3 regions of the Bacillus sp. KNSH39 genome follow, and region 2 is predicted to be linked to each of the others. Evidence: riboswitches for the same ligand, from Rfam matches in the RefSeq annotation. Region 2 holds a riboswitch; each other region holds the start of a gene.
What was found. Region 2 has a riboswitch for magnesium ahead of ACUL40_RS00090 (P-type ATPase). Riboswitches for the same ligand answer to the same signal wherever they lie in the genome.
Positions count from the first base shown of each region.

Region 1: linked by a shared signal. The riboswitch ahead of mgtA (magnesium-translocating P-type ATPase) and the one ahead of ACUL40_RS00090 (P-type ATPase) in region 2 are both predicted to bind magnesium.
Region 3: linked by a shared signal. The riboswitch ahead of ACUL40_RS04405 (FtsW/RodA/SpoVE family cell cycle protein) and the one ahead of ACUL40_RS00090 (P-type ATPase) in region 2 are both predicted to bind magnesium.

Region 1 is NZ_JBQXYO010000001.1:2,552,817-2,557,970, reverse strand. It holds gene ACUL40_RS12925 (MgtC/SapB family protein) at 1-404, opposite strand, end outside; gene mgtA (magnesium-translocating P-type ATPase) at 477-3,182, opposite strand; M-box (ykoK) riboswitch at 3,514-3,681, opposite strand; gene ACUL40_RS12915 (hypothetical protein) at 3,850-4,389, shown strand; gene ACUL40_RS12910 (DUF3932 family protein) at 4,424-4,675, opposite strand; gene rnz (ribonuclease Z) at 4,865-5,154, shown strand, end outside.
Region 2 is NZ_JBQXYO010000001.1:14,111-19,264, forward strand. It holds gene ACUL40_RS00080 (glutathionylspermidine synthase family protein) at 1-256, shown strand, start outside; gene ACUL40_RS00085 (DUF350 domain-containing protein) at 249-635, shown strand; M-box (ykoK) riboswitch at 840-1,005, shown strand; gene ACUL40_RS00090 (P-type ATPase) at 1,341-2,066, shown strand; gene ACUL40_RS00095 (5'-3' exonuclease) at 2,199-3,065, shown strand; gene ACUL40_RS00100 (FbpB family small basic protein) at 3,422-3,562, shown strand; gene ACUL40_RS00105 (acyltransferase family protein) at 3,892-5,085, shown strand; gene ACUL40_RS00110 (YveK family protein) at 5,086-5,154, shown strand, end outside.
Region 3 is NZ_JBQXYO010000001.1:887,957-893,110, reverse strand. It holds M-box (ykoK) riboswitch at 445-621, shown strand; gene ACUL40_RS04405 (FtsW/RodA/SpoVE family cell cycle protein) at 807-1,934, shown strand; gene ACUL40_RS04400 (serine hydrolase domain-containing protein) at 2,163-3,200, opposite strand; gene ACUL40_RS04395 (class I SAM-dependent methyltransferase) at 3,559-4,296, opposite strand; gene ACUL40_RS04390 (DUF1904 family protein) at 5,026-5,154, shown strand, end outside.

The sequences.
Region 1 (5,154 bases), 2.5 Mb from region 2:
TTATTCATAAAAAGAGCAATTGGGCGAAGAAGTATATTTGCTAGTAACACGCCTGCTGCACCTAATATAGCTGCAACGAGGAAACCGGCGCCTGTAAGAGTACCGACAGCAGCTGCACACCATAAAGTAGCTGCTGTATTTAGCCCTCTAATACTAAAACCATCGCGGATAATAACGCCACCCCCTAAAAATCCAATACCACTAACGACTTGAGCAGCAATGCGGGATGGGCTAGCATCATGATCAAGCATGACGGATAATAAAACAAATATACAGGCACCAAGTGATACGAGAGCATTTGTCCGTAACCCAGCCATTCGGTGTCTCCATTGTCTTTCCATTCCAATGCAAGCTCCTACAATAATTGCTATAACTAACCTGAATACAATGTCGTACCATACCATCATGGTCACCTCCATATATAATATGTGTTATGTTTTTTAGAATGAGCGGGGGATACCCACTCATTCTTATTTTTACAACCAGCTATGAAACTTTTTAATATAAAGCTTTTTCAGGAATTGTGTTAAAAAAGCGTAGCCTAATAGTATTCCTACTAACCAAGGGAAATAGTTAAGTGGCAATGCTTGTAAACCAACGGCTGCACCAAGTGGTGAGAATGGAATATAAATCCCGATTGCCATAATAAGAGCGGTTAATAAAACGACTGGTGTTGATGCAGTGCTTTGAATAAATGGAATCTTTTGTGTTCTTATCATGTGAACAATTAAAGTTTGTGTTAACAACCCAACGACAAACCAACCGGACTGGAATAATGATTGCTCGCTCGGTGTATTTGCACCAAATACATTCCACATGACTACGTATGTGATAATATCAAATATAGAACTAATTGGGCCGATACAAATAATGAAGTTTCGTAAGTTTGCAGTATCCCATTTTCGTGGTTTTTCTAGAAACTCTTTATCCATTTTGTCCCATGGAATAGAAAGTTGTGAAATATCATAAAGTAAGTTTTGAATTAAAAGATGAATGGCAAGCATCGGTAAAAAAGGAATGAAAGCACTTGCTACTAACACGCTAAACACATTACCGAAGTTAGAGCTAGCTGTCATCTTAATATATTTTAAAATATTTCCGAATGTAGTACGTCCTTCTAAAATCCCTGCTTCTAATATAGTTAAACTTTTTTCGAGTAGAATAATATCGGAAGCTTCTTTCGCAATATCAGTAGCAGTATCAACAGATATTCCGACATCAGCTTCACGTAATGCTACAGCATCGTTAATGCCGTCTCCCATGTAACCTACAGTGTGTCCATTTCCTTGTAATGCGTGTATAATACGAGATTTTTGCATGGGATTAAGCTTCGCAAATACAGTCGTTTCTTCGGCAAGTCTTGCTAATGCTTTATCTGGTAAAGAATCAATCTCGTAACCGAGGATTGGTTCGCAGATATCTAATCCAACTTCTTTACAAACCTTTCTTGTAACAATTTCGTTATCGCCAGTTAAAATTTTCACTTGTACACCATGTTTTTGTAATGCTTGAATTGCAGCTGCTGCAGATGGTTTCGGTGGATCTAAAAAGCCGATATATCCAGCGAGAATCATATCAGTTTCGTCTTTTACTGCGTACTCTGTATCATTTATTCTTCTATCTTTTTTATAAGCCACAGCAATAACCCGCATACCTTCACTATTTAGTGTCTCACTTATTTTTTTGACATTTGAACGTATTTTCTGGGTGAGTGGAACGATTTTTTCATCCACTTCAGTGTAGTTACAAATTGATAAAATTTCTTCTACGGCACCTTTACAAACCATTGTATGTTCACCTGAAATATCCTTTACGATGACTGACATACGCCGGCGGGCGAAATCGAATGGAATTTCATCTAGCTTTTGAAAAGCTGATGGATTAAATGTATTGTTTTCCTCTGTATGCTTAATAACAGCTTTATCTATTAAATTTTTCAATCCAGTTTGATAGAAACTATTTAAATAGGCAAATTGCAAGACGCGATTGCATTCATTTCCCTTGGGATCTAAGTGACGAACAAGGACAACGTTATCTTCTGTTAAAGTTCCGGTTTTATCTGTACAAAGAATGTTCATAGCACCTAAGTTTTGAATAGAATTTAGCTGTTTTACAATTACTTTTTGTTTAGACATTTTAACGGCACCTTTAGCTAAATTAGCAGTTACAATCATTGGTAACATTTCAGGTGTAAGGCCAACAGCGACGGCAATAGCGAAGAAGAAAGCTTCTTGCCAATCACCTTTTGTGAATCCATTAATGAGAAGGACAATAGGTGCCATAATAAGCATGAATGTAATTAAGAGCCAGCTTACTTTGTTTACACCTTTATCAAAGTTTGTTTCTACACGCTTTCCAATTACCTTATTGGCTAAAGAGCCGAAATACGTATCGGTACTTGTTGAGATGACAACAGCTTTTGCGCTACCACTTACAATATTTGTTCCCATGAAACAAAGGTTTTCCATATCGAGTGGATTGTAATTTTTTTTCATGTTTGTCGGTAAGATATGCTTATTTTCTGTATGGTAGCAGTGTTCGTATTTTTCTACAGGAAGTGCTTCCCCTGTTAAAGAAGATTGATTAACAAATAAATCTTTAGCGGATACAATACGCACATCAGCTGGAATGATATCACCGGCTGAAAGGGAAATGATATCGCCAGGTACAAGTTCCTCAATTGGAATTTCTGTTGTGTAATTTCGATTTAAATTCGTTACATTTTTTGTTTCATGTACAAATCCATTTATTCTAAATACGCTTGCAGTTGTTCGAACCATAGCTTTTAAATTATCGGCAGCTTTTTGAGAACGAAATTCTTGGGAAAACCGAATTGTTGCACTAAGTAGTACCATTGCAGATACGACAATTGTTCCTTGCATATCATCCGTGAAAAAGGAGAGTGCTCCAAGAGCTAATAAAACGAAAATAAATGGATTTTTAAATGCCGACAGAAATTGAATGTACCACGGTGCCATTTTATTATGAGCTATTTCGTTCGGACCATATAAAGAAAGTCTACGAGACGCTTCTTGTTTAGATAATCCATCTTGTGTTGTTTCTAAAAGTTTTAACGCAGAGCTTACATCTTGTGTTGCAACCTCCACTAATAATTCGTTATTTGTTTTCATGCTATCTTGCTCATAAGCATGCTTTGTTTCTTGTCTTTGTAAATTAAACATCGGTAGTTCCTCCTCTGTCATGAAGGAGGAAACAATCTGTTACCTAACTATTTGAAATGGTGAGGAACAGTTTCTTTCCTACCTACATGATGAAATATGAATGTAAAACGTATGGGTATCTGGGCCGAATCATCAATTGCCAACTGTTCCTCACCTCCGTACAATTTAGTAGTTTCTGAATATGCTATGTTTGTTTCATAGTAAGGTGCATATAGACGTAAAAAGACCTTTACTCAAAACGAGTAAAGGTCTGAATTCGCAGTTAAAAGAGTCCACAACAAAGACTGTTAGTAGACATAAATAAAAACAGTTTTTGTGTATGACAAAATACATGCACCTCTCCCTCGTTGAGTTTTAGCACTGTATAGCATAGGTACTGAAACCAGCTACATTAAAAAAGGCCTTCATTCCGACCTTTCCTGTTGACCCATTGGCGTCTCTCGACATTTTTGGGCAGCAGCGTTTCTCTATACAGGAGCCTCACCTAACAGAGACCATATTCAATTACATGTTGAATGTTAGCACTGTAAAATTGTAGTGTCAATATCTTTTTTATCTGTGTTTTTAAAATATTAAACGGATTTATAATAGATATGTGGGATGAAATGTATGATATTGATTATAAATAATATGAAAAATAAATATTTTTATAAAAGGGGAATTTGTAATGGGACCACAAAATTTTATTATAAATATTGAGAATCAAAAGTGGTTGTTTAATGAGCAGGAAGATTTATGTTCTCACGGGGAAATTTATTTAAATGTGGATGGAACGATTATTACACAAACAGGTATGGATGAGGAATGGGGAATAAGTGAATCAGCTTTAGCTCTGTTACGAACTTTAGATAAAGAATATATTTGTGATATTGAAAATGAAGAGGGGCTTATTTTGCACGGATGTGGCACTATGCTCATGTTAGGATGCCCAATTTCAATTCATTGGACTATAAACCATATAGGTGAAAATGTGGTTTTAAAGGATTTTGTCAAAGTTATTTCTACTGATCAAAAGGCTATATACTATGAAGGGCTTCATATAGAAGTAAATGAAAATGAATATAGAAAACAAATTGTTTCTTTTGCACTACAAGCAAAAGAATTATTTAATAAATCAAGTGAAAAGATAATTTCAAATGAGTTTGAGCGAAGTATGTATACCGACTTTTGGACGGAATATAATCATTTGCTAAATAAGTATAAATAAAAAAGCACTGTAACCAGTGCTTTTTTATTATAGATTACGAGATTGTAGGGTTTTCAAAAATAACAATCTCTGAACTGTTTGTAGTTGAAACGCGTTGGGCGTAATATGTTAAAGCTGAAGAAATATATGCTGGTAACGTATCATTTGTATGTGATGTTGTATATTCATGGATTAATTCCTTTAAAGTTGTCCATTCTAATTGTGCTGGGTGATCAGACACGAAAGAACTTACCCAGCGATCAAATGAAGATGAAAAATCAGTTTGTAAACGAAATACTTCTTTCATAATAAAACGCTCCCTTAAAATGTAGTATAATCATTTTAACACAAAACACGAACGATTGCTAAATTTTTTAAGTATAATGTTCGTGTTATATAGTTGTCTAGATGATTGGTTATGTAAATTCAATTTGCCATTTGAAATAACATTCCGTAAGATGAGAGATAGAGTATATTTAGAGCTGGAGGAAAGAAAGTGGAATTTGTATTTTTAGGAACTGGTGCAGGTGTTCCTTCAAAAGGAAGGAACGTTTCAGCAATTGCTTTACAATTGTTAGAAGAACGAGGACAAACTTGGTTATTTGATTGTGGCGAGGCCACGCAACATCAAATATTACATACATCTGTACGTCCGCGCCGCATTGAAAAAATATTTATTACGCATTTACATGGCGATCATATTTTTGGATTGCCTGGTTTATTAGGTAGCCGTTCATTTCAAGGAGGAACTACGCCTTTAACGGTGTATGGACCGAAAGGAATTAA
Region 2 (5,154 bases):
TAAAGACGAAAATATTATGCTTCAAAATGCACACCAAACATATAAAGCGTCACTGCCGATATTTCAAAAGTATATCGAACTGCCAGTCGTATCCTTGGAAACCGAAAAAGGGATCGAGAAACTGTCATATGTGTTTGGTTCGTTTTTAATTGCTGGAAAAGCGAGTAGTATCGGTATTCGTGCGGGAGAAAAGATTACAGGAAATGAATCGTACTATTTACCGGTAGGTATAAAAAGGAGGGGAAAAAATGATTAATTTTTTATTATATTTAGTAGTAACACTCGGCCTTTTATGTATAGGTCTGTTCTTGATGGAAGTGACAACGAAAGTAAAGGAATTTAAGTTAATGGCTCAAGGAAATAAGGCGGTAAGCTATGTGCTTGGAGGACGATTACTTGGGTTAGCTGTTGTTTTATATTCGACAGCAGCTAATTCAATTTCACTTCTTGATATGATTTCGTGGGGAGCAGTTGGGATTTTGGCTCAAATTATCGTCTTTTATTTAGCTGAGTGGCTTACACCACGCTTTAATATAAACAAAAGTCTCGAAGAAGATAATCAAGCAGTCGGTCTTTTTCTTATGTTTTTATCAATTTCAATTGGGATTGTAATTGCTGGTTGTATAACTTATTAAAAACTTTACGTTTAAACGTAAAGTTTTTTATTTTATTCCGTAAAAGCCCGATTGGTGAGGGCTAATAATCAGTGGGGGATGAACAAAACCCCCACTGATTAAAGTTACACTTTATATACGTTAGTTTGCCATACCTTTTGAAAAAATTGTAGGCTACGGTTGACATCTATTTTAAATAAGAGTAACATTTTCAATGTAATGAAAATAAGTCTCTGTTAGGTGAGGCTCCTGTATAGAGAAATGCTACTGCCCAAAAATGTCGAGAGACGCCAATGGGTCAACAGGAATGATCGAATTAAGGTTTTTCTTAACGTAGCTGGTAATGTACCTATGCTATACAGTGCTAAAACTCGGTGAGGGAGAGGTCCGTAGATTTCTAATTATATTAGAAATCGTTTATTTGTGTATGTAATGGCCGCTACTCTCTTAAGGGTAGGGGTCTTTTTTGTTACCAAGCTATGAGTAATTTCATAGTATAAACTATAAAATTAAACGAGGAGGTGAGGAGCATGTCAAATTCTGACTCGGTTCCGTTACCCATATACTTCAAATCAAAAATATATGATGTAGGCAGGAAACGATTTGTTCCTCCCTCTATATTTATCACAATGTAGCGTTTATAAAACGCGAGAAACTTTCACAGTAAAGTGGATAAATTGAGAAACAAAGCGTTTCTTCCTATGTTGTAAAGGAGGAGACGATAATATGTTATATGCAAACAAAACTGTGGGTAACACGTCATATAAACTAAGTAAAAAATCAATAAAAGAACAAACAATGCTCCAAAAAAATAAAGATTTATTAATTGAAATTGCAACAAGAGATGTCAAATCTGTATTTGCATATTTTAAAACAACAAGAGACGGACTATCAATGAAAGAGGCACAAAAACGTATTCAAGTATATGGCCGAAATGAACTAACTTCAAAAAGAGCACTTCTCGCAGAAGTCATGATGAAGCTTGGTGGCATGATTCCAGGTTTTTCAAAACAACGTGTGTGTGATGAATTACAACGTGAAACGATTACTGTATCTAGAGTAGAATGTTCTAGTAGTACAGGGCTAAATAGTGAACTGAAAATGATGGAGATACCAGTGCAAGAACTTGTACCTGGAGATATGATTTTTCTTTCGGCTGGAGATGCTGTGCCAGCTGATGTACGTATTATTTATGCAGATGATTTATTAGTGAATGAGTCTGTGTTAACGGGAAACGAAGCGAATATAGAGAAGTTTGAGAGCTGCTATCACCTTGAACGTAAACGATTTATTCCATTAAAACGGATGAAAGATTATAATCCACTTGAGCTTGAAAATGTATGTTTTAAAGGTTCGCATATCGTTAGTGGAAATGCAAAAGCTATCGTTGTTTCTACTGGAAAAAATACGTATTCAGGCATATTGCATACTTGTTGTAGTAGAACGTCTTAATGTGTTAATGGTGCTAAATATACAAAAACAATGTATAATAGACAAAGTTGAGCAAAAACGTAGAATGGTAATCTATTTATATAACCTTACGTGATAACGTGAGGTTATTATTTTTTTAATAGGAGAGGAATTATGAAAAAAGTATTATTAGTTGATGGTATGGCACTATTATTTCGTGCTTTTTACGCAACAAGTGTCTACGGACAATTTATGAAACGACAAGATGGAACCCCTACGAACGGGATTCATGGTTATATGAAACACTTGTTAACAGCTACGCAAGCGATCGAACCAACACATATCGTTACATGCTGGGATATGGGAAGTACGACATTTAGAACAGAATCGTTCTCGAATTATAAAGCAAATCGTGCAGCGCCACCAGAAGAATTAATTCCTCAATTTGATTTAGTGCAAGAAATGACTGCGAAATTATCCATTCCAGTTATCGGTATGAAAGGCTACGAAGCGGACGATTGTATCGGTACGCTTGCAAAACAATACTGCAATGAAGCTGAAGTTTATATTTTAACTGGTGATACAGATTTACTTCAACTTGTTGATAAGAACGTTACAGTTATGCTTCTGCGTAAAGGAATTGGAAATTACGAATATTACACACCGGAGAGAATCATGGAAGAAAAAGGTGTAGAGCCGTGGCAAATCGTCCATGCAAAAGCTTTCATGGGAGATACAAGTGATAATTATCCAGGTGTAAAAGGTATCGGTGAAAAAACAGCGTATAAGCTTATTCAAGAGCACGGAACAGTATCCGCTGTACTAGAAAATGTAGAATCATTAACAAAAGCGCAGCGTACGAAGATTGAAAGTGATTTAGAGAACTTAAATATTTCGTTGCAATTAGCACAAATTCACTGTGAAGTTCCAATTTCATGTTTACTAGAAGAGGGATTACACACAATGGATGAAGAAAAACTTAGATTTGTTTGTGAAGAAATGAATTGGGGAAGACCTGAAATATTAATAAATATGCTATAAATAGTTTGGAAAGAGGGATGTTGCATAAGTCGAACTTTGACTTGGTGACACCTTCTTTTTGTTTTTGTAAACAGTATGATAGTAAATAAAATTATGTCGAACTCAATTTTAAATATATAAATGTTTCGACAAGATATAATGATAAAAGTTGATGAAAATAGTAATTTTTATAATGAAGTGAATTAATTTCAACATAGTTTTAGAGAGTCTTTTTTTTCGTGTTCACAAAGTTGTCAGAAAATAAACGGAATTTTCATATGAAGTTCAAATAGAATTCACAACAATCAATTATTATAAGGACACACAGATAATTCTTTATCTTTTATATAAACCATCCCCCAAGGAGGACAATGAAAATGAGAAAAAAAGTGAGAAAATCTTTTAAACAATTATTAATTGAAAATAAACAATTACTATTAAATAATAAAGAAAATATGAAAGAAATTGAAGAGAGAATTGAGAAACGACATGTAGCATATAGTGGTGCTAGTAATTAAATAAAATAAAAAAGATAGCCTATGCAGGCTATCTTTTTTATTTTATATTGAAAAAACGCTATTCATCTCTTTAATTTATGTAAATTTGCAAGATATTTTTATAGCGTTTTTCTATCAATATTACTCATTTTTCGAGGTTGAAATTGGTATATACCAATTTTTGAGATTCGCTATTCATAATATTACAAAAAATGTTACAATACACTCAAATTTATACTATAAAATCATTTTAATATGAAAAATTGGAATGAAAAGAAAGGAGAGGAATATGAATAAAGATGTCGCTTTGAAATGATTATTATCATTTCATTAGGAGTTGATGTAAAAAGATGAAGAGATACGAGGAATTGGATTCTATAAGAGGGATTTCTTCATTAATAGTAATGATCGGTCATCATTTAATGATTTTTTCAGCATTTCAAAATTACAGTTATGAAGATAATAAACCATTTGTTGTGTATCTATTAAAAGAAACGCCTGCTCGTCTAATTTTTAGTAGTGGTAATGAATCTGTTATTATCTTTTTTGTTTTGAGCGGATTTGTTTTGTATGAATCTATTCAAAAAACCTATAGTAGTTATGGATCATACCTTTTAAAACGTATATGCAGAATATACATTCCCTATATTGTAGCACTAATTATAGCTATTATATGCCAGACTACAATTAGTGGATATGGTATTTCTTATTTAAGTGAATGGTTTAATCGCTCGTGGACGATTGAAAGTTCTTCAAGTTTAATAGCGCAACATATTTTATTGGTTGGGAAATATAATACAGATGCATATAACGGTGTGATTTGGTCACTTGTCCATGAAATGCGAATATCAATAATTTTTCCGCTAATTTTGATGATTTGCTTACGAAAAACGTTGAGGTGTTCATTACTATTATTGTTTAGTTTTAGTATATGTTCTGTCGTAATATTATTTTTGTTTCGCTCGGGCTTAACATTAACAAGCTATGCATTAACATTGCATTATACGGTGCTGTTTTTACTAGGGGCACTAATTGCGAAGTATAAAAATAAATTAATAGTTTTTTATAGTAATTGTACTAAAAACACGAAAATTGCATGGTTTTTATTTGCGATTTTACTTTTTATGTACGAAGGACTTATTGGAGAAATGAAAGTGCTCAATAATTTCATATTTCGAGACTACGTAGTGGCGATAAGTGCAAGTCTATTTGTCATATTAAGCTTGTCAATATCAACTTTGTCGTCCTTGCTACGCAATAAATACTTGTTATATTTGGGGAAGATTTCTTACAGTCTTTATTTATACCATATTATATCGTTGTTTTCCCTTATATACATGCTCCATGAAATATTACCGTTGCCTATTATTTTAATTTTTTCACTTGTTTTTTCGTTTATACTTGCAATACTTTCGTATATATATGTAGAAAAATTTGCATTCAGAGTCGGAAAGTATGTAACAAAACAAGTGGATAGAAAGAAGAGAGGGGTATCTGTAAAGAGTGACTTGCAGGATGTTATTCAGAAAAGGGCGGTGAAATAATTGAAGCAAGAAATGAGTATAAAAGATTTTCAACAATTATTGAAAAGAAGATTTGTAACGATTATTTTA
Region 3 (5,154 bases), 870 kb from region 2:
ATAAAAAATCTTTTATAGAAAATGAAATTATATTTTATTATAAATTTAAAATTCTCCTTAAAAAACATAGAATTTAAATAGATTTAATTCGAAGAAACGTTATGAAACATATGAAACTTATTGTTTTCAATCAAATTCCAACTTTATAACAGAGGATGAATAATTAGTCATTCTGTATATTAAAAGAATATTCTTAACAAATCTTCTTTTATGATTAAAATCTTCTTTACGGTTTATCAAATTTATATGGTTAAACTACTCAATCAAACTATACACTAAAGTCAAAAATATGTACTTATACAGAATGATTACATACATTTTCTCATATCATTTCTCAAAGGACTATAAAGCAATAAAACAGATAAAATTAGAAATACGGTTGCTTGACAAGCAAAAAAAATATATTTATGCTTGCTACACGAAACAAATACATAAAATTTATGTTGCTTAACCTGTTAGGTGAGGCTCCTATGCAAACACAGGCTATTGCCCAAAAATGTCGAAAGACGCCAATGGGTAGAACAGGAATTGTCGGATTAAGGCTCTTCTTAAGATAGCTAAGTAATGAATTTTCATTACTTTACGTTGTATAGTGCCAAAGCTCTACTAGGGGGAGAAAAGCCTTATTTAGTCATGCCATTTTGAATCCCTCTAGTTACATACTAGGGGGATTTTTGCGTAAAAAACAGGGAGTAAGTGATAGAATCTTTCTAAACAAAAGTCATATTTAGTAATTGACGAGAACAATATTCTATTCATTAGCAAATGTAATATTATGTATTGTTTTAAATCAGGAGGATATTAAAATGAAAAAAATATTAAAACTCGATTATCTATTGCTCCTTCCTCTATTCATAACATGTACTTTAGGTATTATCATGATGTATAGTGCAAGCTCCATTGTTGCTGTTCAACATTACGGTTATAACAGTAGACATTTTGTTGATTCTCAATTAACAAAGCTACTTTTAGGAACAATTGGGTTAATAGTTTGTGCTTTACTCCCATATGAAATATGGAAAAAACGAATAGTCTCAATCTGTATTATGGTTGGAGGGATTTTTTTATTGATTATGGTTTTATGGAAAGGAAAAGTGGTAAATAATGCCCAATCATGGATCTTTGGAATACAGCCAGCTGAATTTCTTAAATTAGGAACAATACTTGTAACAGCCCGCTTTTTTGCATTAAGACAAAAACAAGCTAAAAATAACTGGAGAGGTATCGGAAAACTTTTATTCTTTTTAGCTACAATTTTTTTTCTTATCTTTAAACAACCAAATTTAGGATCTGCACTTTTAATATTAGGTATAGGTTTTAGCATATTTCTTTGCTCAGGAATAAATATAAATCTACTAATCAAAAGAATTATCATCAGTTCTATTTTGTGGTTACCTATTTTATATTTCTTGATTCAAAATAGTTTGTCAGAAGTTCAAAAGAAACGTATTACTACGATTTTCAATCCATTTCTTGATGCGCAAGGAAATGGATACCAGCTTATAAATTCTTTTATTGCCATTGGCTCCGGAGGAATCACTGGTCGTGGATTTGGAAATAGCATACAAAAAACAGGTTATCTTCCGGAACCACATACAGATTTTATAATGGCAATAGTTTCTGAAGAACTAGGATTTATTGGTGTATTTATTATATTGGCTGGAGTTTTGACTATAGTACTTCGCTCCTTAAAAATTGCACAATTATGTGTAGATCCATTTGGCAGTTTTATAGCAATTGGTATAGGATGTATGATCGGTATGCAATCTGTTGTAAATTTAGGTGGTATTACAGGACTATTTCCTCTTACAGGTACCCCATTTCCATTTGTAAGTTTTGGTGGAAGTTCTTTAATGGTCAATTTAATAGCAATAGGAATATTAATTAACATTTCAATTTTTAATAAAATTGAGTTTGATAATCATAATATATAATTTTTTATATATTAATTTAAAAATTTTAAAATTCGACCTCATTAATTAATCTATATTCAAAAAATTTCTAATTATTTTTTTAACTGTATAAATATTAATATTTATCTTCGTTTTAATACGAAAAAAGGCAGGCATAAATATATGCTTGCCTTCCGTTCTCAAAATCAATTACACCTAAAACAACGTGAGGTTAACCAAATCTAGATACTGTCTTCTACGCCCTATTTTTTACTTTTCTAAAACAATTTCTGCTATTTCATTAGCACATTTTTTAGAGTCAAATCCATCATAGTTACTTAGTACTACAACAGTCAAATATTCTTTTGGAAACCGCATGAAGTGTGAACGATAACCTGCCCAGCTACCTGAATGTTCCAAGTATCGACAGTTAAAACCTTCTGCAAGCCTTAGCCCAAAAGCATAATCTTCATTGTCAATAATCGTCTCCCCAGTTGGAGAAATTTTCGGACCTATTTCGCTCATTCTTTTAACAAGTTCTTTTCCACCAACAGTGCCTGTAGTTAAATTTTCTCCCCATCTTACAAGATCTTCAACATTTGTATGAACTGCCCCATCACCTGTATGTTCCCAAGGGCTTTCATAGATTTTATATTTTCCTTGCTCATTCTTCGAATACCCACTAATAATTGGTATAGTTGTTGGGTAGCAATCTACAATTGTTGTGTCTCTCATATGTAAAGGATCAAAAATACGCTCCTTTGTAAATTGACGTAGAGACTTGCCACTTACCTTCTCTACCACTTGTGATAATAAAAAATATCCTGTATTGCTATACTCAAATTTTGTGCCAGCTGGGAACCTTGCAATTTGATGATTTTTAAGGTGCTCTAACGATTCTTCCACAGTTAATGTATCTGTAAATTTAATATTTGCTGATACAGCCAATTCCATATAATCAACTAGTCCACCAGTGTGATGAATTAGGTGTCTCAATGTTACAGGTTCAGCATATGCTCCTATAGAAGGAACGAACCTTACAATTGAATCATCTAAACTCAATTTTCCCTCTTGTTCTAAGAGTAATATAGAAAACGCAGTAAATTGTTTAGAAACCGAGGCAATATTAAAAATATTTTTAGTAGTTATAGGTATATTTCCCTCTATAGTAGCTAAGGCAACCGCACCTTTATAAGTTACTCCGCTATCAAAACTAGCAATATATGCAAAGCCAGGAGCTTTTGGTGAAAACTTTTTTAATAATTGTTTAATCGATGTATGCGTCTTTTCATTATATGCATTATTCACCTCAATCACATCCCCTTCCCATTAAATGATTAGTATATTATCCTGTTATCTTTTTCAGTTACAAATTAGAAAAAAATCTTGTTCTGAGGGTACTATAAAATTTTAGCTTGATGACGATGGGGTACCGCCAGCATTTCGAAAAAAACCCACGCTAAGCTAAAAACACAATAAGCTGTCCATATGGACAACTTATTTACATAATTTTCGAAAGCTGAAGTTAAAAGTTTTTAATTTCTTGCTCACTTAAAGCACCCGTTAGTTTAAGTGTATTTCTTCACAATCTTATTTTTAAAATTAGAAAAAATTTTTACTCTTTTTTTAAAAATAAAGCCAGTAGTTAATCAACGGGGGTTCAACCTTAATATTTTCTTGATTTAATGATAATAGAAGATGGTCTCCGTTTTTCATTTATTAATTCTGGCATTTTTTCTAATCCTGTTGGAGTTGACTCTGGCTCAATAATTTTCTCTATTACAAGATCGTTGTCTATTAGAGTATTAATTAATGTTGAAATTGTTCTATGATATTTAACAACACCATCTATCCACCAATGTTCCTCCCTTTTTCCTTCTTCTTGGTAATTATCTAATGCCCAATGTAATCTATTTCCATTATTATCCTTAAACCAATTATTCATTTCCTTTCGAGCTGTTACTATTGGATGTTCTGTTGAAAAGATAAATTCACCATCATTTTTTAACAGACCACTTATTTTCTTAATTAGATGTGAGTAATCTTCTATGTAATGTATAACTAAAGAACTTGTTATTAAGTCGAATTTTTGATTTGGCAAATTAAGTTCTTCTATTGGTACACACATATAATCTATTTTTTCATTTTTGTTATACATTTCAGCTTGTTCAATCATATTTCTTGAGATGTCCACTCCCATAACTTTCGAGGCACCATTTTCTACACAGTACATAGAAAAGTGACCAGTTCCACATCCCAAATCTAATACAGACTTATCTGTAAGATTAGCAATTATAGATTTAATTGCTGGCTGTTCAACAAAATCATTAAAGGTAAATCCAGCTTCACGTAATGACTTATACTTTTTAAAGAAAAACGGATTATCATAAATGTTTTGTTTCATTATATACCCCCTATAATACAATCTATATTTTTTATATTCTAGAGGGCATCCGAAAATTCCCATATTGACCAAAATACAATTCAACTAACCTGCCATTTAGTTGAATAAGGAACAGTGTATATCCTATACATGTTAGGTTGATATAACGTCTCATTATAAGTAGCAAGGAAAAAGAGGAACCCTACTCTCTCAAGGAAACCTCCTTTTTTCGTTCTATGGACCTATGCATTTTTTCATACATTTCTATTCTAGCGCGGTTTTAGGTTTATCGTTTGTTTTTGGATCAACAAAAAAACTGTATTAAATCTTGTTTGATCCTAGGGGTCACTATATATGAACACTACGTATTTGACTTTCTCAATGACTAACATTACTTAACGTGGTAAAATAATATTCGGATGGGAATCCAATGTTATTAAAATTAAAGTGGTTATCAAGTCGGAGGAAGGCACTTTAGGGTGTCTTTTCTTTTTAAAATATATAAGCGCACCATCCCTTTTCTAATAGAGGCCCCCTCATGCCTCCTTACAGGGAGAATGATAAGGCATTTTTTATTTACCCAATTACCGAGCACTCATATGTTTTAAATAGTTACAATACTTGTATTGCTTCAATAACATATGATCATTCTTAAGAATGTCATTGAAATGTATCAATAGATTCTAGTGTAGCAAAATAAATTGTGCTATGATGTGAGCAAATATAAAGCTATCTAACGGAGGGATTCACATGCCGCATGTTGTGTTTCGTGGAATTACTACTGAACAATTAAAACACTTAAGTAAGCCATTAGTAGAAGAGCTCGCAGAAATTTGTGAGTGTGGTACGGATAATTTTACGTTGGAACTACCAAGTTCT